Marinagarivorans cellulosilyticus: one gene and its partner. Each later gene encodes a partner of the first gene's protein in a complex. Links are inferred from orthologs where the notes say so. Each region holds a gene or a part of one and is shown on either strand. Other genes may lie near its edges. The genes, in order: MARGE09_RS20430 and dapF.

What was found.
Region 2: the proteins of MARGE09_RS20430 (region 1) and dapF are in contact, whole or in part, in a solved structure (PDB 5YGU), measured with the Escherichia coli proteins. The link is inferred for Marinagarivorans cellulosilyticus from one-to-one orthologs.

Annotation. Positions count from the first base shown.
Region 1 is NZ_AP023086.1:5,017,948-5,029,804, forward strand. Bases 3,470-6,216 are described here. They hold MARGE09_RS20430 (RNA pyrophosphohydrolase), read right to left. Parts: upstream 5,223-6,216; coding sequence 4,716-5,222; downstream 3,470-4,715. Other genes in these bases: ptsP (phosphoenolpyruvate--protein phosphotransferase), read right to left, coding at 3,470-4,716; MARGE09_RS20435 (histidinol-phosphatase), read left to right, coding at 5,386-6,039; MARGE09_RS20440 (imelysin family protein), read left to right, coding at 6,073-6,216. In the rest of the region: MARGE09_RS20410 (dihydrofolate reductase), read right to left, coding at 81-587; MARGE09_RS20415 (thymidylate synthase), read right to left, coding at 602-1,435; lgt (prolipoprotein diacylglyceryl transferase), read right to left, coding at 1,439-2,308; more of ptsP, read right to left, coding at 2,443-3,469; more of MARGE09_RS20440, read left to right, coding at 6,217-7,230; MARGE09_RS20445 (HDOD domain-containing protein), read left to right, coding at 7,339-8,205; MARGE09_RS20450 (LytTR family DNA-binding domain-containing protein), read right to left, coding at 8,219-9,121; MARGE09_RS20455 (TonB-dependent receptor), read left to right, coding at 9,373-11,787; MARGE09_RS20460 (hypothetical protein), read right to left, coding at 11,838-11,857. UniProt on the Escherichia coli protein: Master regulator of 5'-end-dependent mRNA decay.
Region 2 is NZ_AP023086.1:2,889,696-2,901,543, reverse strand. The notes cover bases 6,946-9,683. They hold dapF (diaminopimelate epimerase), read left to right. Parts: upstream 6,946-7,760; coding sequence 7,761-8,606; downstream 8,607-9,683. Other genes in these bases: MARGE09_RS11635 (sugar porter family MFS transporter), read right to left, coding at 9,417-9,683; MARGE09_RS11640 (DUF484 family protein), read left to right, coding at 8,620-9,318; lysA (diaminopimelate decarboxylase), read left to right, coding at 6,946-7,752. In the rest of the region: DNA helicase Rep, read left to right, coding at 1-389; MARGE09_RS11675 (DegQ family serine endoprotease), read right to left, coding at 449-1,798; MARGE09_RS11670 (acyl-CoA dehydrogenase C-terminal domain-containing protein), read right to left, coding at 1,926-3,743; MARGE09_RS11665 (hypothetical protein), read right to left, coding at 3,890-4,432; MARGE09_RS11660 (YjfI family protein), read left to right, coding at 4,810-5,511; MARGE09_RS11655 (hypothetical protein), read left to right, coding at 5,508-6,140; more of lysA, read left to right, coding at 6,502-6,945; more of MARGE09_RS11635, read right to left, coding at 9,684-10,832; MARGE09_RS11630 (helix-turn-helix domain-containing protein), read left to right, coding at 11,688-11,848. UniProt on the Escherichia coli protein: Involved in the succinylase branch of the L-lysine biosynthesis and in the biosynthesis of the pentapeptide incorporated in the peptidoglycan moiety. Catalyzes the stereoinversion of LL-2,6-diaminopimelate (L,L-DAP) to meso-diaminopimelate (meso-DAP).

The DNA of each region.
Region 1 (11,857 bases):
TTTAAAAGCCAAGGGTAACACTTTGGTAACAACCCAGAAGTTTAAATATCCAAAACCGCCGCAATGCACGCACTGACAACTTATTTTTTATCCCAGCATTCGAAAGTATAGTCATACGGATTACGTTCATCAGATTTATATTTCGTTTTAGAAGTACACATCCAATCGTTTTCGTTATAGGGCGGAAAAAAAGCATCGCCCTCAAGTACAGCATCAACACGCGTTAAATACATACGCGATACAAGAGGCAGCATTGCTTGATAAATTTGTGCGCCGCCAATGCAAACAATCTCTTGTGCCGCCATAGTGCTAGCGGCATCTTGAGCAATTTCGATAGCAGCGTTTAAATCTGTTGCCACCGCAACGCCCTCAGCACCCCAACTGTTGCTACGTGTTACGACAATATTTTTACGCCCAGGCAGCGGCCGACCAATGGATTCAAATGTTTTTCGCCCCATAATAATGGGCTTAGCCGTAGTGGTCTTTTTAAAGTGTTTTAAGTCTTCAGGTAAATGCCAAGGTAAGGCATTATTCTGGCCAATGCAGCGATTGCTAGCCATCGCCACCATCAATGCAATAGGAACCATACAGTCTCTCTTTTTTACACCGCAATAGGGGCAGATATAGCAGGGTGGCACTCGTAATTTTGAAGCTCAAAATCTTCAAACTTAAAAGCAAAAATATCACGCACATCGGGATTTATTTTCATGTTAGGCAAGGCAAAAGGTTCCCGACTTAACTGTAAATCCACTTGCTCTAGATGATTTAAATACAAGTGCGCATCACCGAATGTGTGGACAAAATCACCAACAACCAAGTTTGTTACCTGCGCTACCATCATTGTTAACAAAGCGTAAGAGGCGATATTAAAAGGTACGCCCAATAGAATATCCGCACTGCGTTGGTACAGCTGGCACGATAACTTGCCATCTAGTACATAGAACTGAAACAGCGTATGGCAAGGCGGCAAGGCCATCTTGCCTTCAGCTGCATTCTCGCTCGGCTTTTGGCCCTCGTCCGGTAAAAAAGTCGGGTTCCAAGCGGATACAATTAAACGCCTTGAGTCAGGCTTTGTTTTTATTTGCTCTATGACCTGTGCAATTTGATCTATCGCACCACCATCAATCGTAGGCCAGCTGCGCCACTGGGCACCATAAACCGGCCCCAAGTTGCCAGACTCATCTGCCCACTCATCCCAAATTCGCACGCCATTTTCTTTCAGGTAGGCAATATTGGTATCGCCGCGTAAAAACCACAGTAATTCATGAATAATCGACCTTAAATGACACTTCTTAGTCGTTACCAACGGGAAACCTTTAGCCAAGTCAAAACGCATTTGGTAGCCAAATACGCTTTTCGTCCCAGTACCGGTTCTATCCGACTTTACAACGCCAGTATCACGCACATGGCGCATTAGCTCTAAATACTGCTGCATGACTTAACCCTTCTCTGCCGAGGCTTGCTCGCTATCTAATTCTTTGCCTGGACCGTACTTTTGTCGCTTCATCGCCCAAATAAACACGCCACCACCAATCAACAACATCGGGATGCACAGTATTTGGCCTCGCGTCATCCAGCCAAACAGTAAAAAAGTAATATGCGCATCGGGCTGGCGAACAAACTCCACACCAAAACGTACGCAGCCGTATAAAAGTACAAAGAGCGCACTGACAGCCGCGCGCGGACGAGGCTTTCTTGAGAACCAAAACAAAATAGCAAACAACACCGCGCCCTCAAAAAACATCTGATAAAGCTGTGATGGGTGCCGAGCCAGTTGCTCTGGGTCTTTGGGGAAGACCATAGCCCAAGGCAAATCGGTTGCCCGGCCATAAAGCTCTCCACCAATAAAGTTACCCAAACGGCCAAGGCCTAGCGCGATTGGCACAAAAGGCGCGAAGAAGTCGATAACATCGAAAAAGTTTTGATTCACTTTACGGCAATACATCAAGGTGGCTGTGATCACCCCCAGCAAGCCGCCATGGAACGACATGCCGCCATCCCAAACGCGGAAAATCATCGCTGGGTCCGCCATAAATTCAGAAAACTGGTAAAAAATGACATAACCAACGCGAGCGCCCAGTACCACCCCCATAGCCACGTAAAACAGAAGATCATCCATTTGACGGGCGTGCACAACGTAATGCGGTTTGCGCGAACGGTACATCCCCAAGGCCCAGCAAGCAGCAAAACCAAATAAATACATCAATCCATACCAATGCACCTGCAATGGACCAAACGTATTACCAAAAACAGTAAGCGATTCAAAAACCGTAAAGGCTACTGGATCAAATTCTGGATAAGTGAGCATATAGCATCCCTATAGGATCGAGTTTTAATCGAGAATGTGCAAAATCGTACCTGCAGAAGGCGCACAAAGATGAGGCATCATAGAGGATAAGACATTGAGAAAAAAGTGAGTTAAGCGCGAGTTAAGAACGCCCCTCAGCGCTCAACAGGAATCGCAGGCTTGAGCATCCGGCTTAAACCGGCTTCCTTGAAAGCCGCTTCCATAGTCGCGTAGACCGACTCGGTATCCGGAAGCGCCAAGACCGTGGTCATCAGTTCACGCGCATCGGTTAAGCTAATACTGCGAATCACCGACTTCACTTTCAGCAAGTTGGTTGCACTCATCGAAAGCACATCAAAACCCATTGCCATTAACAGCAAGGCTGCCGTCGGATCTCCGGCCAGCTCGCCACAAATACTGACCGGCTTGCCTTCGCTATGGGAGGCATCAACAACATCTTTTAGCGCCCGCAATACCGCAGGGTGCAGCGAACGGTACAAATCCGCTACCCGAGTGTTGTTGCGATCGACCGCTAAAATGTACTGCGTTAAGTCGTTACTCCCAACCGATAAAAAGTCGCTACGAGCCGCTAACTCTTTTGCCTGATAAACAGCAGAAGGCACTTCAATCATCACGCCAATCGGCGGCATGTCGATGAGATAACCCTCTTCCATAAGCTCTTCGTAGGCGCGCACAATCAACATTTGTGCAATTTCTAACTCGGGGATTGCGGAAATCATGGGCAATAATATGCGAAGGTTATTCAGCCCTTCGCTGGCTTTTAACATCGCGCGCACTTGCACCAAGAAAATTTCTGGATGATCCAGCGTCACGCGAATACCGCGCCAGCCTAAAAACGGGTTTTCTTCCTCGATGGGAAAGTAAGGCAAAGCCTTATCGCCACCAATATCAAGCGTGCGCATGGTTACGGGATGCGGGAAAAACGCCTCGAGTTGCTCGCGGTAAACTTGGCGCTGCTCCTCCTCTGAGGGGAAGCGGTCGCGCAACATAAACGGGATTTCGGTACGGTACAGCCCCACCCCCTCTGCACCACGCTCCAAAGACAGCATGGCATCAGCTACAAGGCCCGTATTCACCCACAGTTCGAGTTTGTGCCCGTCCGTCGTCTCGCAAACCTCATCCTTTAGGCTTTCGAGCATTCGCACGACTTGTAAATCTTCGTCGACGATATCTTGATAGTGATGCATCAGGTTTCGCGATGGATCACTAAAAACGCTGCCGTGATAACCATCGACAATCATTTCGCGGCCATCAAGCTTGGTGAACGGTAGGTCAACCGCCCCCATCACTGTGGGTATACCGATAGAGCGCGCCAATATCGCCACGTGGGAGTTGCTAGAGCCGCGCACAGAAACAATGCCGGCCAAGCGCCCTTCAGGTACTTCTGCCAGCATAGATGCCGTAAGCTCTTCGCCGATTAGGATGGTATTTTCGGGGAAAACGCGCTCTTCTTGATTGCTTTGTTGCAGCTCGGCTAAAACGCGGCAACCCAAATCTTGTACGTCGCTGGCGCGCTCTCGCAGGTAGGGGTCACTCATGCTTTGGAAGTTAGTGATGTGCTCTAAGATTACCTCACTCCAAGCGTACTGAGCACTCACCCCCTCGCGAATGCGCTCCATCACCTCCCCCCCCATAGAGGCATCATCGAGCATGCCAACATATGCATCAAATAACTGGCGCTCTTCTTTGTTAACTCGGTTACCCAGCTCATCACCCAGTTTGCGCACGTTTTCGCGTACCCGCGTAAGGGACTCAAGAAAGAAAGTCACCTCAAAGGCTGGGTCTTCACACTTACGATAAGGCACGGCACGCAAGTCCGCCGGTGGCGAAGTCACCACCGCACGACCAATGGCAACACCAGGGGCGCCGGCAATGCCGGAGAATTTTGCTTCCGTGGGTAGGCGGTCGGAATGGATATCCACCAACGCACCGGTAGCTTCGGCGTGAGCAATAACGCCAGCCAACTGAGCCGACATAGTCACCAAGAAGGCTTCTTCGCCTTCATCAAAGGTGCGCCCTTTAATTTGCTGTACTACCAATACTCCCATCACTTTGCGGTGATGGATAATCGGCACACCTAAAAAGGCGCTATAGCGCTCTTCGCCGGTTTCGGGAAAGTATTCGTATTTGGGATGAGTTTCGGCTTGATCGAGGTTAACCGGCTCTTCGCGCGAAGCGACAAGCCCAACCAAACCGTGGCCGCGCGATAAAATAACATGCCCAACCGCTTCAGGGTTTAGCCCCTCGGTTGCCATAAGCACATACTTATCATGCCGGTTACGCAGGTAGATAGAACACACCTCCGTCGCCATTGTCTTTTTCACACGCTGGACGATAATGCTCAATACCGCGGGTAAATCTCTCGCAGAATTAACTTCTTGCACAATACTCCGCAGGGATGTGAGCATTAACCGTGCCTCTCACGCCAACTAGCTTCTTCATAATTAGCGTGGGCAGGCGCTAGCTCACGCATAGCGCGGCGGTATACATCACGCTTAAAGTTGACCACGCGGTTCAATGGGTACCAATAACTCACCCATTCCCAAGTATCAAACTCGGGATTGCCATCACCGCTTAAATCTATGGCATTATCAGCACCGTTGTACTCCAGCAAAAACCACTTTTGTTTTTGGCCAATACAAACCGGCTGCTGTTGTCGCACAAACCGCTTAGGCAAGCGGTATCGCAACCAACCTCTAGTAACATCCACTACCGATACTTGCTCAGGGCTTAAACCTACTTCTTCTTTAAGCTCACGGTATAAAGCCTGCTCAGGGGTTTCATCCGACTTAATACCACCTTGCGGGAATTGCCATGCATTCTGGCCACCAATACGCCGCGCCCAAAGCAGCTTGCCTTGGGTATTCATTAGCATTATGCCCACATTTGGGCGAAAGCCTTCGGCGTCAATCACGCGATCCCCTTACGGTGTTGTTATAATCATCGAGCTATTGTTTCACAATATAGCTGAATACAGCAATTTGCGATTCAGCTTATATTCAGCTTTATTGCATAATGTTGCAACAATGCATTTATTGTTCAGCACACAACTAGATACTTAATATTAAGGAGCCCTCTTGACCCTTGCCCTGTTCGACCTCGACAACACCCTATTAAAAGGTGACAGCGACCACGCTTTCGGAGAGTTTCTGTGCCAAAAAAACGTTGTTGACAGCGAACACTTTAAACGTGCCAACGATCAGTTTTACCTCGATTATCAACGGGGTACTCTGGACATTAGCGCTTATATTAAGTTCGCTCTTAGCCCATTAACAACTCTTTCGGCCGCCAAACGCTTTGCACTGCAAGCTGAGTTTATGACCGATATTGTCGAACCCATGATCCTGACAAAGGGTGTAGAGCTGCTCAATAAACACCGCCGCGAAGGCCACACCATTGTAATTATCACTGCAACAAACCGTTTTGTGACAGGCCCCATTGCTCGCCGCCTAGGGGTTAGCCATTTAATCGCTACCGAGCCAGAAGTCATCGACGGGCGCTATACCGGTAAGCATACCGGCACACCGTGTTTTCAGGAGGGCAAAATTAGTTGCTTAAACCTATGGTTGAGTGAACATAATGAATCATTAGCCGACAGTTATTTTTACAGCGACTCCGCAAACGACTTACCTTTGCTAAAGTTAGTAACTTACCCTGTTGCGGTCGACCCCTGCCCTCGCTTAAGCGAGTACGCACAAAAACACGCCATGCCAATAATTAGCCTGCGCTAAACAGCTTCAGCTCCGCCGCCCTCAAGGATTGTTATGCCATTGCTCCGACGCTTTAGAATGTTAATGCTTGCAGCACTGTGTGGCGGCGCCCTGATCGGCTGCGGCAGCGACGGCCCTGCGGTATCTTCCGCTACAACCGATACCCCTTCACCATCACAACCTTTACCGTTAGTTGCACCGCATAATCAAACCATTACGCTCTGGCAAAACCAGCAATTACAAATTAGCAACGCAATTAGCCAAGCCCAAGCACTGGAACAACAGCTACAGCAACTCCTCAAAGAGCCCGACGCTGAGCATTTGCTAGCCTCGCAACAGCAATGGCTATTGGCCGCCGACGCCATAGAGGCACTCGCTTTAATCGGCCCCCTCGGTAGAGCGACGCACAACGCGCAATGGCGAGAAATCAACCAAGCATTCGACTTTATTTCTGTGTGGCCCGCTCAACTGGGCTACCTCGATGAAAACGAGCAACATGGAAAAACCGGGCTAATTTACGATATTGATACCGCTATTAATGCCGAAAACTTACGCCATCAACACGGCTTAACCCACGTTCAGGATGCTAGCCTGGGCATATACCCTCTCGGCTTGATTTTGTGGGGAGCGGGCGACAATAGGGTTGGCTCCGATTTCACGCAATCGCAATCGCTTAACGAAAGCGAGCTGCGAATGGGCTACAGCTCTACCCACGAGCTTGCCAATAACCGGCGGCGCCAACTCATTCAACTACAGGCACAACTCTTAGTTGAAGATTTAACCCAACTACACGCCGCTTGGGCACGCCGCGACCGCAACTCGGCCATTAATGCTATTAGCCAAGCCAGCATTGAGGAGCAACACAGTCAACATGTAAAAGCCGCCCTCGACTTGCTTACCCAACAATTGCTCGAGCTAAAAAGCGCCCCCTATAACGACGGTACTCACAACGAGCCCTCCTGGAACCTAGAGCGCAGAAACAAGCGCTGGCAAACACAATTGCAACAATTGGCGCACTGGCTTGCTCTACTAGATATCAACTACCTCGCAGAACCCATTTTGCAATTACAACAAGTTCTGAGTGCGCAATACGCCAATGCAGACCAAGCCGGCGAAAACCTGCCGCGCCCAGCGGACAGCGATATAGAAGCCAAGCTCGCTACTATGGCTTTGGCACTTAAAAAAACCATCGAAAATCGTCCACAACCGTAATCCGGCGCCACTATTTCACTACGTGTTGGAATCCGTGAGCTACTCTTAAAAGGACTCGCGCGACTTAGCGTTTCCCTTTACGCCCTATACTGATGTTGATGATTTTTCATGAGCCAAGAACTGACTCCAGAGCAAATTAAACACATTTTGCAAGGTATTGCGATACCGCCGCAGCCTCAGGTTATGGTCGACTTGCAGATGGAGCAGTGCTCACCCAAATGCACCGCCGAATCTATTGCTGCGCTGATCAGCCAAGACGTCGGACTTTCGGGCGCAATACTTAAAACCGTCAACTCACCTTTTTTTAAGCTCACAAATAAGATCACCTCAATAACTCAAGCGGTATCGCTGATGGGAATCAACAGCGTGGTCAACTTGGTGAATGCGCAATCCATTAAAGGCGCGCTATCCGATGAAGAAATCATCGCGCTGGGTGCTTTTTGGGATACCGCCATGGAAGTCGCCATGACAGCCGCCGTTGTTGCCAAACAAGTCGGCTACAACAGCCCCGACGAAGCCTACACGCTCGGGTTAGTCCACAACTGCGGCATCCCTTTGCTCGCCAGCAAATTCGATAACTACCCCACCGTGCTGCAAGAAGCCTATCACCGTGAAGACACCTTAATTACCGACACCGAAAACGAGCTCATCAACACAAACCATGCGGTTGTCGGCTATTACGTGAGCCGAAGCTGGAACTTACCACCTTATATATCGGAAGCCATCCACGAGCATCACCACGTCACCCAGCAGTTCATGGAAAACTCTAGCAATAGCCAACTTAAAACCCTACTTTCTATTTTAAAAATGGCAGAGCACATTAGCGGCCTTCATAAAACGCTCGGCGGCTGCAGCATCGATTATGAGTGGGACCAAGTAAAAGAAGCCATTTTGATTCATATTGGCTTATCCGATTATGACTACGAAGGCATGATCGAACATATCCAAGAGCTAGGCTTGGGAACACAGTCCTAAACCTAAGCCGCACTTAGGGCCGCACTAAACTTAGAGGTCTTTCTTGCTTTAGCTGCCGCGCCGCGCTACCGAAACACTCTTTTACCTCTTTACGCTTACTGCGGCTAATAGGTACCTGTAAACCAGTCGCCATCAAACAAGTTGCCGTATCACCAGCTATGTGGATTTTTTCTACATGCGCTTTAGCTACCCAGTGGGAGCGGTGTACCAATATGCCCTGTTCCGCAAATGCCTCCACATAATGTTTTAGGCTGCCTAAAATTAATGCTTTGCCAAGCAACGTATGCACATTCAGATAATGTAAGTCCGAGGATATCGCCACCACATCACTGCCAATAACTTCAGGCAGGCGGCTATATAAATCCTCAATCACTTGTCGGCGCTGCTCGGCTTTTTCGCTTTCCTCGTTTTCCTCGCTTGTTGGGTCATTCGGGTCATCTGGCGGCACATCGCCATTTAGCAGCCTTGGCTTGTTAAAGAATAAGGGAATATTCACGGCATACCAGCTCAACAATAACACCGGCAGCACCTCAATAAACTCCACCAATACTCCTTGCCACCAGCCTGTAGCTGCCCACTGATCCAACCAACCGTCATCCGCCACCGCAGGAAACAGTGCATCCAGCGCTAAATACAAAGGCGCCGAAATTATCGCGCCGTTAACCCCGGTTAATGTCACCCCCCAAAAAACGGGCAATACTGTTTTGGACCAACCGCGTAATAAATAACTCGCCAGTAAAATCGCGCCTAAGCCAACCCCAATATGCAACCCCCAAAATATGAAGCGCATCGCCCAATTTAAGCCCGCCGAGATTTCCGGCTTCATCACAGTAAAAAGCCCAGCCAATAACCCGCACGTTAGCAGTAAGCTGGTGCGAATCGGAGCAACGCCTAACACGGTTCCATTAATCAGCACTGTCCTTTCCTCGTCTGTGAAATGTGCGCCCCATTATTCGCTTTTTACCCAACAAACCAAGTGCCATTGCATAAACAGCACTTAATTTTCATCAACGGCACCAGCCGCCAAGGGCCTACCACAACGCGGCATGAAGGCCTTTGATACAAAATCTAGCGGGTTAATACAATCGAGGATTCATCCTCGCCAAGCAATACGTATAGTCCGCCCACATCAACATTCCCTTTTATTAATAGGTTGAGGACATCACCATGTTATTCCGTTTTACACGATTAAAATGCGCAGTGTGCACTCACTTCTTTGCGATGGTTTTACTCGCATTAGCCGCGCCCCCCAGTTTGGCCGCAACGGGTAAATTGCTGCTAAAGCTGCGCGATGCCACCACTCAGCGTCCAATCGAGAATAGCCAAGTCACCCTCGCCCCCCGCGAAGGCCAACCGCAAATAGCTATTGCCAACACGCTCGGCGAAGCTGCCTTTGAAGGCTTGCCTGCGGGCCTTTACTCTTTAGAAGTACAAGATCCGCGCTATCAAACCTTGCGCTTGCCGATCGTGCGTATTACCCACAATAAAACGACACCTATCACGCTGCCCTTAATCGCCAACAAAAATAGCATCGAAGAAGTACTTGTAGTGGGTACTGCCATTATCGGCGACAACCTTAAGTCGGCCGGTACTAGCCAAATGAATCGCGAAGCCCTGCGCAGCGCAGCCGGCAGTGGTAGCGATGTACTGCGCGCACTCGACGGCCTACCGGGGTTATTCTCTGATGGCGAATATTCCAGCTATAGCGTGCGCGGCAATGGCCCGCGCGATAACCTCATTACCGTTGACGGCATTCCCTTCGCCAATGTTGTGCATTTTAGCGATAGCTTTGGCGAGCAAGAGGAGATAGAAGGCGGTGGTCGCTATTCTATTTTTGCCCCTAATATTATTAACAGCGCTAAATTCCAGCCCGGAGGCTGGAGCTCGGCATACGGCGGCCGCGCTGGCTCATTACTTGAACTGGAAGTTGCCCAAGGTAACCCCGAAACCGCCTCGTACACCACTCGCCTAGACCTTGCAGGGGTAGAGGTAGGGTACGACGGGCCAATGGGAATAGATGGCAGCTCGATCTTGTTTTCAGCACGGCAACTCAACTTTGGCCGCTTGTTTGAAACCATCGGCATGGAGGATGTCGGCACCCCCAAGCTAACCGATATTATTGTCAAAACGCATTCCCAGCTCGGCGATGACGATAGCCTTAATTTTTTAATCATCCACGCACCAGAGGAATATCAGCGCGATATCGATAACGTATTAGCCTCAGACGAAGATGACCCAGGTAATTACGAAGATGTCGAAATTGTCGATAGCGAATCCAATAACACACTGCTGGCTGCCACTTGGTCACGCCTAGTGGGCAGCACTGCTGAACTGACTAGCCAAGTTTACTACCGCAACTACGCCGAAAACTCGACCTCCGGCGAGGCTTATCCCGACCTTGTACCCGAAGGCACTGCCGCTAGCGAGATTCCACAGCGCGCCAATATCATTACGTCTCACCGTGACGAAACCGAACTTGGTTTTCGCCTCGATTTTGCTACCGACAACGCCCTAGGGCGCCTCACCACTGGTGCCCGCGTTAGCCAGCTTGACCTCGATTTTGGCTTGTCGCTGGACGATAACTGGATACGCTACAGCTTCGATCAAAATGACTATCGCCCAGACCCAAACCAGCAATACATCGAATTAACGCCAGAAGCCGTCGACAACCTCTACCAAAACAAAGCAACACAATATGCACTTTACGCCGACCAAGAATGGCGCTGGGGGAGTGTCGACTGGCGAGCCGGAGCCCGCTTCGACAAAGATAACTTTTCAGACCAAAACTTATGGTCACCGCGCCTTGCCAGCACTTGGCACGCCGGTGCGAAAACACGGGTTACCATGACGGCTGGCCGCTACTACCAAGCACCGCGCTTTAGCGACCGCGCCAGCGATGCTAGCAATAGCCATTTAGAAAACGAAATTGTCGACCAAGTTAGCTTGGGCCTGCAATACAACCTTAACGAAAACATGGATGTTTTTATCGAAACCTATTACCAAGACTTGTCCAAGCTTATTACGACACAAGATGGCGTGAATCAAACTCTCGCCAATACCGGCCAAGGCGAGTCTTACGGTGTAGATACAGCCATTAGCCGACACTTTTCTAAAGGTTGGTCCGCCAGCTTTACCTATTCTTATAACCATGCACAAGTAAAAGACCAAGCAGATGCCGACTTCTACGATGCCGATTTTAGCCGGCCACATGCTGCTAGTATCGGTGGCGTGTGGGAAATTAATAGTCGCTGGAAATTATCAGGAAGATGGAAATGGGCCTCTGGTAAAGCTACCGATAGTTTTATTATTCACGAAAATGTACTCGGCGACGGCAACCCCTACCGCTACAGTAAAGAAATTACAGCGACGAATACCGAACGCTACGATAGTTTTAATGCACTGAATTTTCGGGTGGATTATCAACGCGCATTCGGCCGCCTTAACGTGATTGCCTTTTTAGACGTGATTAATGCATTAGGCGCAGAAAACCCAAGCTCTTCAGAATTTAATGAACGCACAGGTAAGGATGTAATTGAGGCAGGCGAATCCATTCCGCTTATTGGCTTACGCTTTACTTGGTAAGCACTTAAAGGCATAGTTAAAAACAATAGATAGAACCAAAGCAGTAAATGTTAAACCTCAACTTTACGGT
Region 2 (11,848 bases), 2.1 Mb from region 1 along the record:
TGGAGCGGCAAGAAGACGAAGACGATTCTGATCAGGTTCAATTAATGACCCTACACGCAAGTAAAGGGCTGGAATTCCCCCATGTATTTTTAGTCGGCATGGAAGAAGAACTACTCCCCCACCGCAACAGTATTGACGACGACAACATCGAAGAAGAACGCCGCTTAGCTTATGTAGGTATTACCCGCGCTCAAAAAACACTCACAATGACACTCAGCGCTAGCCGAAAGCAATTTGGCGAAAAAATAGAAACATCACCTAGCCGCTTTATTGAAGAAATACCAGAAGAAGATTTAGAAATGGAAGGGTTTGGCAAAGCCAGTGTTGCGCAAGTAGAACAACGCGCAAGCGAAACCGTGAGTAACATTATGAATATGTTTGATGATTAATGTAGGCTCTACCCAGTAAAAACTGAAAAGCGCCCCATTCTCAGGGGCGCTGAGTTAGATTACTGAATCACAATATAAAATGTTCCCATACCACGCTGGATATGCAGCAAGGCTTGCTTTTTATTGCGTGACAAAGCGTCTTTCAATTCCTGCATATTATCAGTGCGCATGCGGTTGGCTCCGATAATAACATCCCCTGGGCGCAAGCCCGAGCGTGCAATATGGCTATCACGAGCAACTTGCGTAATGATAACGCCCTTACCATCTTTATTGGGCTCTAAGCTAGCGCCTTCAAATAGCTTATGCACTTTACCATTGCCAGAAATCGACGACGGATCACCGACTTTAACTTTAAAGGTTTTTTCATCACCTTCGCGAATTATTTTAATTTTTACCGTATCACCAATGCGGCGAATACCAATTTGATTACGTAGCTGGCTAGCGCTGAGCGTATCTTTACCATCAACCGCAATAATCACATCGCCAGGGCTTAGCCCCGCTTTATCAGCCTCAGAGCCTTCGCTAACGTTAGTCACTAAAACACCCAACTGGCCATTTTTCAAACCGAAAGCTTTTTGCAACTCTTGCGTTACATCTTGTATGCCTACACCAATTTGGCCGCGCTTCACCTCACCGTGACTCAGGATTTGCTCGACACTGACGTTTGCCATATTCATGGGAATGGCAAAGCCAATTCCTACGTTACCGCCACTGGGGGCAATAATCGCGGTATTAATACCAATTAACTCCCCTTTTAAATTCACCAAAGCCCCACCAGAGTTACCAGGGTTAATAGAAGCGTCGGTTTGAATAAAATCTTCGTAGCCCTCTATGCCCAACCCCGTGCGCCCTAGCGCACTCACAATACCGGTTGTCACTGTTTGCCCTAAGCCAAAAGGATTGCCAATGGCAACAACAAAATCGCCCACACGCATTTTTGTGGAATCGGCGCGCTTAACTTCCGTTAGGTTTTCTGCATCGATTTTGAGTACTGCAATATCCACTTCAGGGTCTGAACCTATCAGCTCGGCTTTAAAAGAACGGCCATCAGTGAGGGATACATGGATTTCATCCGCCCCTTTGATTACGTGATGGTTAGTAATAACAGTACCTTCACCGGCATCAACAATAACGCCAGAACCGGCACTGCGTTCTCTGCGCTCTGGCTGATCGGGAATATTAAAAAAGCGGCGAAAGGCTGGATCGTTTAATAAGGGGTTGTCGTTATCACGCGAAGTGTAAGTCGCAATATTCACAACTGCGGGGTTTATCTTTTCTAACATTGGCGCCAGTGTTGGCAAATTATTACCATCACTATCAGCTGATGGCCACAAAGCTAATGCATTATTGGACAAACCGCCTAACGACAATCCAGCCGCAACAATAACAGACGCTAAAACATGTTTCATAATTAAAGGCTCTCCGTTAATCGACGGGTTTACAAACGTAAACCCTGCATGATGAATCGATTAAAAAGAGCCTATGATTAAAAAAAAGTTCCAGTAATTACTTTAATTTTTTAATGCTAAACGGCCTTTAAAAATGGCTGGCAGGCATCACCATTAGATCATCACTGTGTGAGCGTATTCGCTCTGCCAAAAAGCTTACGCGTGGTAATTCGCGATTAAGGAAGTATCGGCACAAATACTGTTTGGCAGCCAAAAATTCGGCACTGTAAGCGCCCTCGCTTGCTACGCCGCCGCTTTGTATATGCTCTGTACTGTGCGCCATTTTAAGCCATAAATAACCGTAGGAAACTAAGCCAAGCGCGTGCAAAAAATCAACAGCACTTGCACCAATCACATCAGGGGATTTACCGGCGCGCGCAATCAACTCTTGCGCTAACGCTGTAACCTCATGGATGCACTCAACTAATTTCGCGCCTTCTTTTTGCCACTCGCCGCTTAAATCATGTTGAACAAAATGGAGTATTTCGCTGCAATAGTCGTTAAGGATCACCGCTTTGTTGGCAATAACTTTGCGGCCTAGCAAATCTAACGCTTGTATTCCATTTGTACCCTCATATATTTGAGTAATACGTATATCTCGCACATACTGCTCTTGTCCCCATTCGCGAATATAGCCGTGGCCACCAAAAACCTGCTGGCCTTCAATAGCTGCAGATAGCGCCATATCACTCATAAAAGCTTTGGCCACAGGTGTTAACAAGGCGATGCGCCCTTCAGCTTGCGATTTTGTTTTGTCGTCCTGGCTGTATTTAGCAATATCCAAATATTGCGCAACATACAAATAGAAGGCTCGGCTGGCTTCGTTAAAGCTACGCATATGCATTAACATGCGGCGTACATCGGGGTGCACAATAATGGGGTCGGCCGGATCATCAGGAAATTGGGCGCCGCTTAAGCTTCGGCTTTGCAAACGCTCGCTGGCGTAGTCTCTGGCACTTTGGTAGCTAGCCTGCGCTACTGCAACCGCTTGAATACCGACTGTTAAGCGCTCGTAATTCATCATGGTGAACATTGCCGCCAAACCTTTATGCGGCTCACCGACCAACCAGCCCTTGGCCTCTTCAAAATTCATCACGCAAGTGGCAGATGATTTAATACCCATTTTCTTTTCAAGCGCACCGCAACTCACAGTGTTGCGGGCCCCTAAGCTGCCATCTTCATTAGGGAGGTGCTTAGGCACTAGGAATAAAGAAATGCCTTTAGAGCCAGCAGGTGCATTGGGCAGTTTAGCCAACACTAAATGCACAATGTTTTCGGCCATATCGTGCTCGCCCCAAGTAATAAAAATCTTGGTGCCAGTTACCGCGTACAAAGCCTCCCCTAGCATGTTTTGCTCTAAGGGCACCGCTTTGGTACGAATAAGGCCAAGATCTGTGCCCGCATGGGGCTCGGTTAAATCCATTGCCCCCGCCCACTGCCCCGTGTACATATTAGGCAAAAAGCGCTCTTTTAAATTGTCGCTGCCATGCGCGTTAAGGGCAAGGCATGCGCCCGCTGTAAGCATGGGCGCCAAGCCAAATGCCATACAAGCGCCCTGCAGCATTTCCTCAACACAGGCAACCAAGGTTTTCGGCATACCCATGCCACCGTATTGCGCATCACCGCCTAATGCTCCCCAACCACCTTCGCAATAAGCGCTATACGCCTCGTTAAAACCATCGGGAACAACCACCTTGCCCGCCGTCAAGTGCGTACCGGTCTCATCGGCCTCTCTGTTAAGTGGGGCAATAACTTGCTCACACAACTTAGCGGCCTCCTCCAATATGGCTTTAGCGGTTTCTGGGTCGGCATCGTGCAGGCCTAATTGCGGCCACAGCTGATCTGCCTTAATCAAGTGCTCTAACAAAAACGATAAATCGGTAATTGGTGCTTGGTAATCGGCCATAACTTGCCCTCGCCTATTGGCTGCATTCAATACACATTTATTAAAGTAACAGCTTAAGTTTACGACACGAATAGCGAATTTGGGCAAAGCCAATGTTGAAGATGCTCTTGCGCTAGATATGACACACAGATTGCAGTTTTAGAACGCTACAGTGTGTAAGTGATATCGCCAGATTGGGTATGGTAGTCAATATGTACTGGCGGCAGCTTTTCGTGGTGGTACGAAAAGCGGCAAGCGTTGCCGCGAGGGCTCGCAAACCAATAACGTGAGCGATCACCTACCGGGCTGGGTAACGACACTAGCGCGCGCCATAATTGATCACAATCAGCTTGGCTAGCTTGCGGCAGGGCATCAACGCCCATTGGTATACCCTGCGACGAGAATACTAACCCAGATGCCATATTTCCCTGGCTAACAGCCCACTTTGCCTGCTGTAATATTACCGCGCTATGCAACGCTGAGGCCGTTACTTGGGCATGCGTTTGCAACGCCAACTGCTCTGTTGCTTCATTATTATGTAACGCAACGGCAGCCACGCTCCCCATTACCGTCACCCCAGCTAACACCTCGACCAAAGCCGCCCCTGCTTGCTTGCGCTTAAGGGCAACCACGCGGCCCCCTTTGCCTGCGCAATTCAACGAAGCTATACGTAAAATATCGTGAATAAAGTGTTTAAAGCGAAAGGACATGTTTGATACTTAAGGTTAGTTATTCCATTACCGGCATGCTCGCAGCCCACCAATACGCAGCAATATGGTTGAATTGAACCCGACACAAAACGGGCAACACGTGCGTGAGTGCTAGCCGTTCAGATTGTATTCAGGACTAAAAGCAGATTCTGTGCGTCAATTATCAGTGACCACAAAGGTTATAAGCCACCCGTCGGGTGATGGCGCCAGTAAATTGACATTCGTACCGAGATAATTGCTGTTGCAAAATCGTAATCCGGTCACATATAGCCTGTGTGCATGCAATCCTTGCTCAAGTCGATATAATGGGCGATATTTACATGTAATTGGTACACGTTGGCCCAACTCACCCATTACCTTTGGTAAAGCAACGATATATGCCCACAAAAAAAGCCGCTAGCAACCAGCCCAAATCATCTGCACATTATCAGCGGGAGTTTCGCAAGCGTTTGCGCGAACAAGGCCTCGTTAAAAAAGAAGCGTGGATTATTCCCGAAAACGGTAAGCTTTTATCGCTTGTAGAAAAAGAACTGCGCTTGCACATCGAACCACCCACGCTAGGCAATGCCGGTCAACTCGTTGGCGATGCGATGTTGTCGCACAACCCGCCAAGCTGGACTATCGAGAAACTCTATGAGGCATTGCTTACCACCGATTTAGCCACCAGCGAGCTTGCAACCTTTACGGTTTTAAACGAAGACAATACCCTAGAAGTCACCCTACATGAACTTGGCGACCTACCACTACTACTAACCATTGCTGGGCAGCAAATGCTCGTTGAAGCGGTACTTTGGGCCGTTACCGACGTAAATGACACAGCCGAGTTTGATGCCGCGATTTTGCGCACCCATAAATATTTCCCATTATCAACCATTGGCGTAGAAACATTCTCAGACGGTAACGATTACTACACCGTATTTGGCGCACTCTCGACCAACTCATTGCTAGCAAATATTGTGTTAGAAATTGAAACTTTAGGCGTCAATGTTATCCAAGCTGCAAACGCCTATAGCCACTTTTTAAAGGACTGCATAAAAAAAGAAGGCTTTTTAATTGACGATATTGAGTCCGCATTATGAATACTTGGAGCACCGTAATAGCCCAACTCGCCAATACGCCTGGTGGCGCGCAAGCACAAGCTAGCGCGCAGGCCAAAGCGCAACACTTGGTGCGCAAAGAGTATTGCACGGTAAAACAACAGTTTGAAGACAGCGAAAAACAGCTAAAAGCGCTAGAAAGCGATTATGCCGCAGCCAAAGCGGCACTATTGGCGCTAGAACAGCAAACGCAAAAAATAGAACGCGACACCCAGGATGCGTTAGCGCAGGAAGAAGCACAAAAAGCATTGGGCCTTGCCACTGAGATTGCCAAAATCAACCTGAATGTTTTTAATAATCGCCAGCAGGTTTTAACCATTGAGAGCACACTAAATACACTTAAGGGTACTCTTAGCCACAACCGCTACAACCTATTTCGGTTAGAACAACAGCTCGACACCCTCAACGCAACCTGCCAACTTCAACAAGCGCAGTCCCAGCTAGCTCAAAATAAAGGCATTCGCACAGCTTTGCATTCCATTGCCACGCTTCATGCGCGCGCAGGCCAACCAACCTCAAAAACGGCGCCTAAAGCTAAGCAAATAGTAGCCACCGCCAAGCAGCCCGAGTCCGCCGAGCAAATCATTCGCCGCCTAAGAGCTGTCAAGTAAAACCGCTTTCAAACGCCGATATCACAATGATCTCGCGCCTTTAGCTATTGTTCACCTAGCCGCCCGCCCGTATACTCCAGCGTTTAATTAAATTTATCTGGAGTTGGGCTATGCGCACTTTGCGAAAGATGGGCAGCGCATGCATTAACAGTGCACCTTTGGCCATATTACAGCTAAGCTATAACGGGCAACATAAATACCGCGCGGGGTTTATTCTAGCGCTGGTATTTTCCCTATATGGTTGCGGCCACAAAGGGCCACTTATAGCCCCTGAAGCCAACTCGGACTCAGCCGTTAGCGCTTCCGACACTCAACCCGGCGCGCTACAGCTCCCAGAGACCCACTCTCACTAGGTTTATATATGCCATTAACATTACAAAACAACAGCTTGTATTTTGAGCAAGCGAGCTTAGATGCCATTGCCAACCAATTTGGCACGCCGGCTTATGTTTATAGCCGCGCGGCGTTAACCAGCGCCTACCAAGACTACGCCAATGCCTTGGGCGAATGGCCCGGCACTATCTGCTACGCCGTAAAAGCTAATTCGAATATTGGTGTATTAAATGTACTGGCGCGTTTAGGTGCGGGTTTTGATATTGTCTCTGTCGGTGAACTTGAGCGAGTATTACGCGCCGGTGGCCAGCCATCAAAAATGGTATTTTCAGGTGTTGGCAAAACAGCCAGCGAAATGGCTCGCGCACTTGAAGTTGGCGTAGGTTGTTTTAATGTAGAGTCCGCAAACGAGCTAGAAACCCTTTCTCAAGTTGCCGGATCACAAAATAAAGTGGCCTCCATTTCAATTCGTGTAAACCCGGATGTCGACGCCAAAACCCACCCCTACATTTCTACCGGCCTTAAAGAAAATAAATTTGGTATCGATATTAATGACGCCGTCGCCGTGTACCAGCGCGCTTCTAGCTTGCCAGGCTTGCGCATTGTGGGTGTGGATTGCCATATTGGCTCTCAGTTAACAGAAACACAGCCATTTATTGATGCTCTCGATCGCGTATTGCAGTTGGTCGACAAATTAGCCGACAAGGGCATTACCATTCACCACCTCGATTTAGGCGGTGGCTTGGGCGTGACTTACGATCAGGAAGTTCCACCCGCTGTGAGCGATTACATTAGCGCTATTAAAGCAAAGCTTGGCGATAGAAAACTGGCATTAATGTTTGAGCCGGGTCGCTCAATTGCCGCCAATGCGGGTGTGCTACTAACTCGGGTGGAATACCTCAAGCCCACCGAGCACAAAAATTTTGCCATTGTTGATGCCGCCATGAACGACTTAATCCGGCCAGCGCTTTATCAAGCTTGGCAAGGGATCGTTCCGGTCAACCCTCGCGATGCCGACAGCCAAGTGTGGGATATCGTAGGCCCAGTATGCGAAACCGGTGACTTTTTAGGTAAAGATCGTGAACTCGCTATCGAGCAAGGCGATTTACTCGCCATTAAATCCTCAGGCGCCTATGGTTTTACCATGAGCTCCAACTATAACTCTCGCCCTCGTGCCTGCGAACTTATGGTTGATGGCGATGCCGTTCACGTTATTCGTAAACGCGAAACGATTGATGACTTAGTCGCCCTCGAAGCCATACTCCCTGCATCAGAATAAGAGGCATTATGAAAATTCGCTTCACCAAAATGCACGGTTTAGGCAATGACTTTGTCATGATCGATGCCATTAGCCAGCAAGTGAATATTACGCCAGATCGGGCGCGTAAAATTGCCGACCGCAATTTTGGTGTAGGCTGCGACCAAATATTAATTGTTGAAGCCCCCACGCGGCCCGACGCCGACTTTAAATACCGCATTTTTAATGCCGATGGTTCAGAAGTAGAAAATTGCGGTAACGGCGCCCGCTGCTTTGCTGTTTTTGTACGTTTGCGCAAATTAACAGGAAAGCATGTTATCCGCGCCGAAACGGCAACAGGTGTGCTGATATTAAATGTGGTCGACAAATATAACGTCACTGTTGATATGGGCGTACCGGAGCTTTCGCCACCTAAAATTCCATTTATTGCCGATGCTGAAGCTAGCGTCTACGCTATTGATATCAATGAGAACACAGCCAATATTTCAAGCTTGAATATCGGCGCTGTATCCATGGGAAACCCGCATGCGGTTGCAGTAGTAGATGATGCAGCAGCCTACCCAGTAGAGCTTATTGGCCCATTGATTGAATCACACCCGCAGTACCCTAACAAAGTTAACGCGGGTTTTATGAGTATTGTCAATCGCGGCGAAATTAATCTACGGGTATACGAGCGTGGCTCGGGCGAAACCCTAGCCTGCGGAACCGGCGCTTGCGCTGCTGTGGTAGCAGGAAGATTACAATCACTACTAGATGAAACCGTTACGGTTAACTTACCCGGTGGCAGCTTGAGCATCACTTGGCCAGGCCCAGGCCATTCAGTAATGATGACAGGCCCTACAGCAACCGTTTTTCATGGGCAAGTGCGTATTTAACAAGGGGAACATAGTGAGCGATAGCCATAATAAAAAACCAACTGCTCCAGAACCTACACCAGTAATTAATGACGAAAGCGTAGCTAATTATTTAGTAGAACACCCCGAGTTCTTCGAAACCCACCTTGATTTACTGCTAAGCCTGAGGCTTTCACACCCGTCAGGCAATGCAATTTCGCTGATCGAAAAACAAGTACACACCTATCGCGAACGCAACAGTAATATTCGCGAGCGGCTCAATATATTACTCGCCAATGCGCGCGAGAACGATCGCCTTTTTGAATTGAGCCAGCGCCTTACATTATCACTCATTGAGTGCTCAGAGCTTGGCGATATTTTTGATGCACTTAGCTACAGCTTGGACCAAGAGTTCAAAGTAAAACACGCAGCCATTTGGGTGCTAGATCAGCGCCTTAACTCAGCAACAACACACTTCTGGGCCGAAAACAGCTTTCACCCCATGCTTAACGACCGACTCAATAGCAGCAAAACGGCTTTCAGTGGTATTAGCCAGGCCGAAATTAATGCGTTATTTGAACATCAAGAGGAAGTAGGATCTGCCGCGGTAAGTATTGTTCGTCACGGCAGCCGCCCAATTGCTATCATTGCTGTTGGGCACGAAGATAAAGAGCGCTACCAACCCAATGGCGGCACGCTATTTCTACGTCATTTAAGTGAATTATTAAGCCGCGTATTAGGCCGTTTTTTGTAATTTATTCGATTGACCCAGCGCGGTTTTAATTCGCCCCAATAGTTTAAAACAAAAAAAGGCGAGCTTGCCAAGCTCGCCTTTTTGGCGTTAACGCACCACTAACCTTTCATATCTTCCAGTTCTACGCCTTTAGTTTCGTGTACATACTTCATAATAAACACGACCGAAACAAAGGCACAGAAAGCATAAAATCCGTACGCGCCAGCCAACCCAACACCGGCAAGCAATATTGGGAAAGTGATTGTGATTGCGAAGTTTGATCCCCACTGGAATAAGCCTGCCACGGCTAGGCCCGAACCGCGAATTTGGTTTGGGAACATCTCACCCAGCATGACCCACATTACAGGCCCCCAGGACAAGTTAAAAAAGATGACGTATAAATTCGCACTGATTAATGCCAAGGTACCCATTGAATTAGTCAGTGACAGCTGGCCGCTGTCATCAAACGAGGCGGTCGCAAACGCAATGGTACACAGCGTTAAGGTCACCGCCATTCCGGCAGAACCAATCCACAATAAAGGTTTACGACCGATCTTATCAACCAACAGCAAGGCCACAACACAAGCTGCAATACTTAATGCACCTGAAACCACGTTAATTAACAGCGCATCATTTTCCGAGAAACCAACAGACTGCCAAAGTACAGCACCATAATAAAATACCACATTAATACCGACCAACTGCTGGAACGTCGCCAATCCAATACCCACCCAGACTAAACGACGAATCCGGCCGGTTTTACTATCAATTAAATCTTTTAACGCTGGACGATGGTGGTCTTTGGCTAATGACTGATCGATTTCAGTGTATTTAGCTTCGCCCTCGGCATCGCCATAAAGCTTTTTAAGTACGGCTAAGGCCTTTTCTTTTTGCTGACGACTTACTAGAAAACGTGGGCTTTCAGGAATTAGCATCAAAGCGCCTAGGAATATGGCTGCGGGAAGAATCTCAACCCAAAACATCCAGCGCCAAGTATCAAACCCTAACCATAAAGGGCTTAAGGCTGAGCCAGAAATATCAGCTAGCAAATAATTACTTAAAAATGCCGCCGTCAAACCCGAAATAATAGCCACTTGCTGAATTGTTGTTAAGCGTCCGCGATAAGCGGCAGGCGCAACCTCACTGATATAGGCAGGTGCCATAACACTGGCAGCGCCAACAGCAAGCCCCCCGAGCACACGATAGATAATGAACTCAACGGAGCCGCCTGCAACGCCAGACCCCCAAGCAGAAACAATAAAGAATATTGCCGCTAGGATAAGCATCGTTCTACGGCCGTAAAAATCGGCTAACCGCCCAGCCATTGCAGCCCCTACAGCGCAGCCCAATAACATAGAAGCAACATTAAACCCTGTGCCCATAGAATCAGAATTAAATGCTGTTCTTAAACCATCGACAGTGCCATTAATTACACCGCTATCAAAACCAAATAAAAACCCCCCAATTGTTGCTATGCAACTAATTAATACAATAAAAGAAAAATTGTGATTATTTTGAATATTGCTATTATCCATACCGTTTTTTTGCTCAAGTTTGTCGTTATTGTTAAGAAACGCTATTGACTGCTGTTTATACCATCGCCGAATTACGCATCGACAGGCGCTATACTAGCTTGATTACCGGGTTTAAATTCAACTGTTTTTTTGAGTAAGTCTGTTGCTCCGGAAATTCAACCACCATTCAACAAAAGCAGCCATTTGCCACTTTGCCATTCTTACTAGTAGCGCGGAGGCTTACCCCCAAAACCCGGAATTAACACTGCGCCTGCAAGTAAAAGCCCTCGGCTGACGAATCCGCTGCGGCCAGCAAACCAGCATAAAAGCAACGTTCATCCTCAGGTTCAAAACGGCAGGATCAATGCTATAGGTGTAATGCTATATGTCTATCGCTGCGATATGACAGATCCTAATCGCCTGTCACTACAAGCGGCGCCACTCTCAACCTATTACATCAACCGCCCGCAACTGAAGCTAGACCAAGCTGACTCATCGATGGCCGATCGACATCACTTTTAGAACAAGCGACGAATAAAATACCAGAAAAAACTCGGAAAGATGACAACAACCTAATATCTAACGCCTCAAATAAAGCGCGTTAAATGACAGATCGCAAAGACTGCTGCCATTATAAGAAAATAAGCTACCTATTTTTAAACATAAGAGATAATCTTTATTTAGCAGCCAATGAAGCTTTTTTTATCTTCAAACTGATACAAATTATACTTGTACTCAACATGCCAACAATTAGTCCCTATTACCATTAGTGATGGGTTAACATTTCAATAACGACAAGTGATCAGCCACTTGAACATAGCGTACGATTTGCGCATATAATAAATACTATTACTCCTCTGATTATCGACTAGACTTATGGGAAAACCAGCGTTTGAAAATGTTGTACTAAACGAACAAGAATCTATTAGAGTTCTCCAATTTTCTTGCCCGGCGTTTCAGTCCAACCATACATGGCACTTTCACCCTCAGTACGAGCTTTCACTAATACTCAAGGGTCGCGGCAAACAATTTGTGGG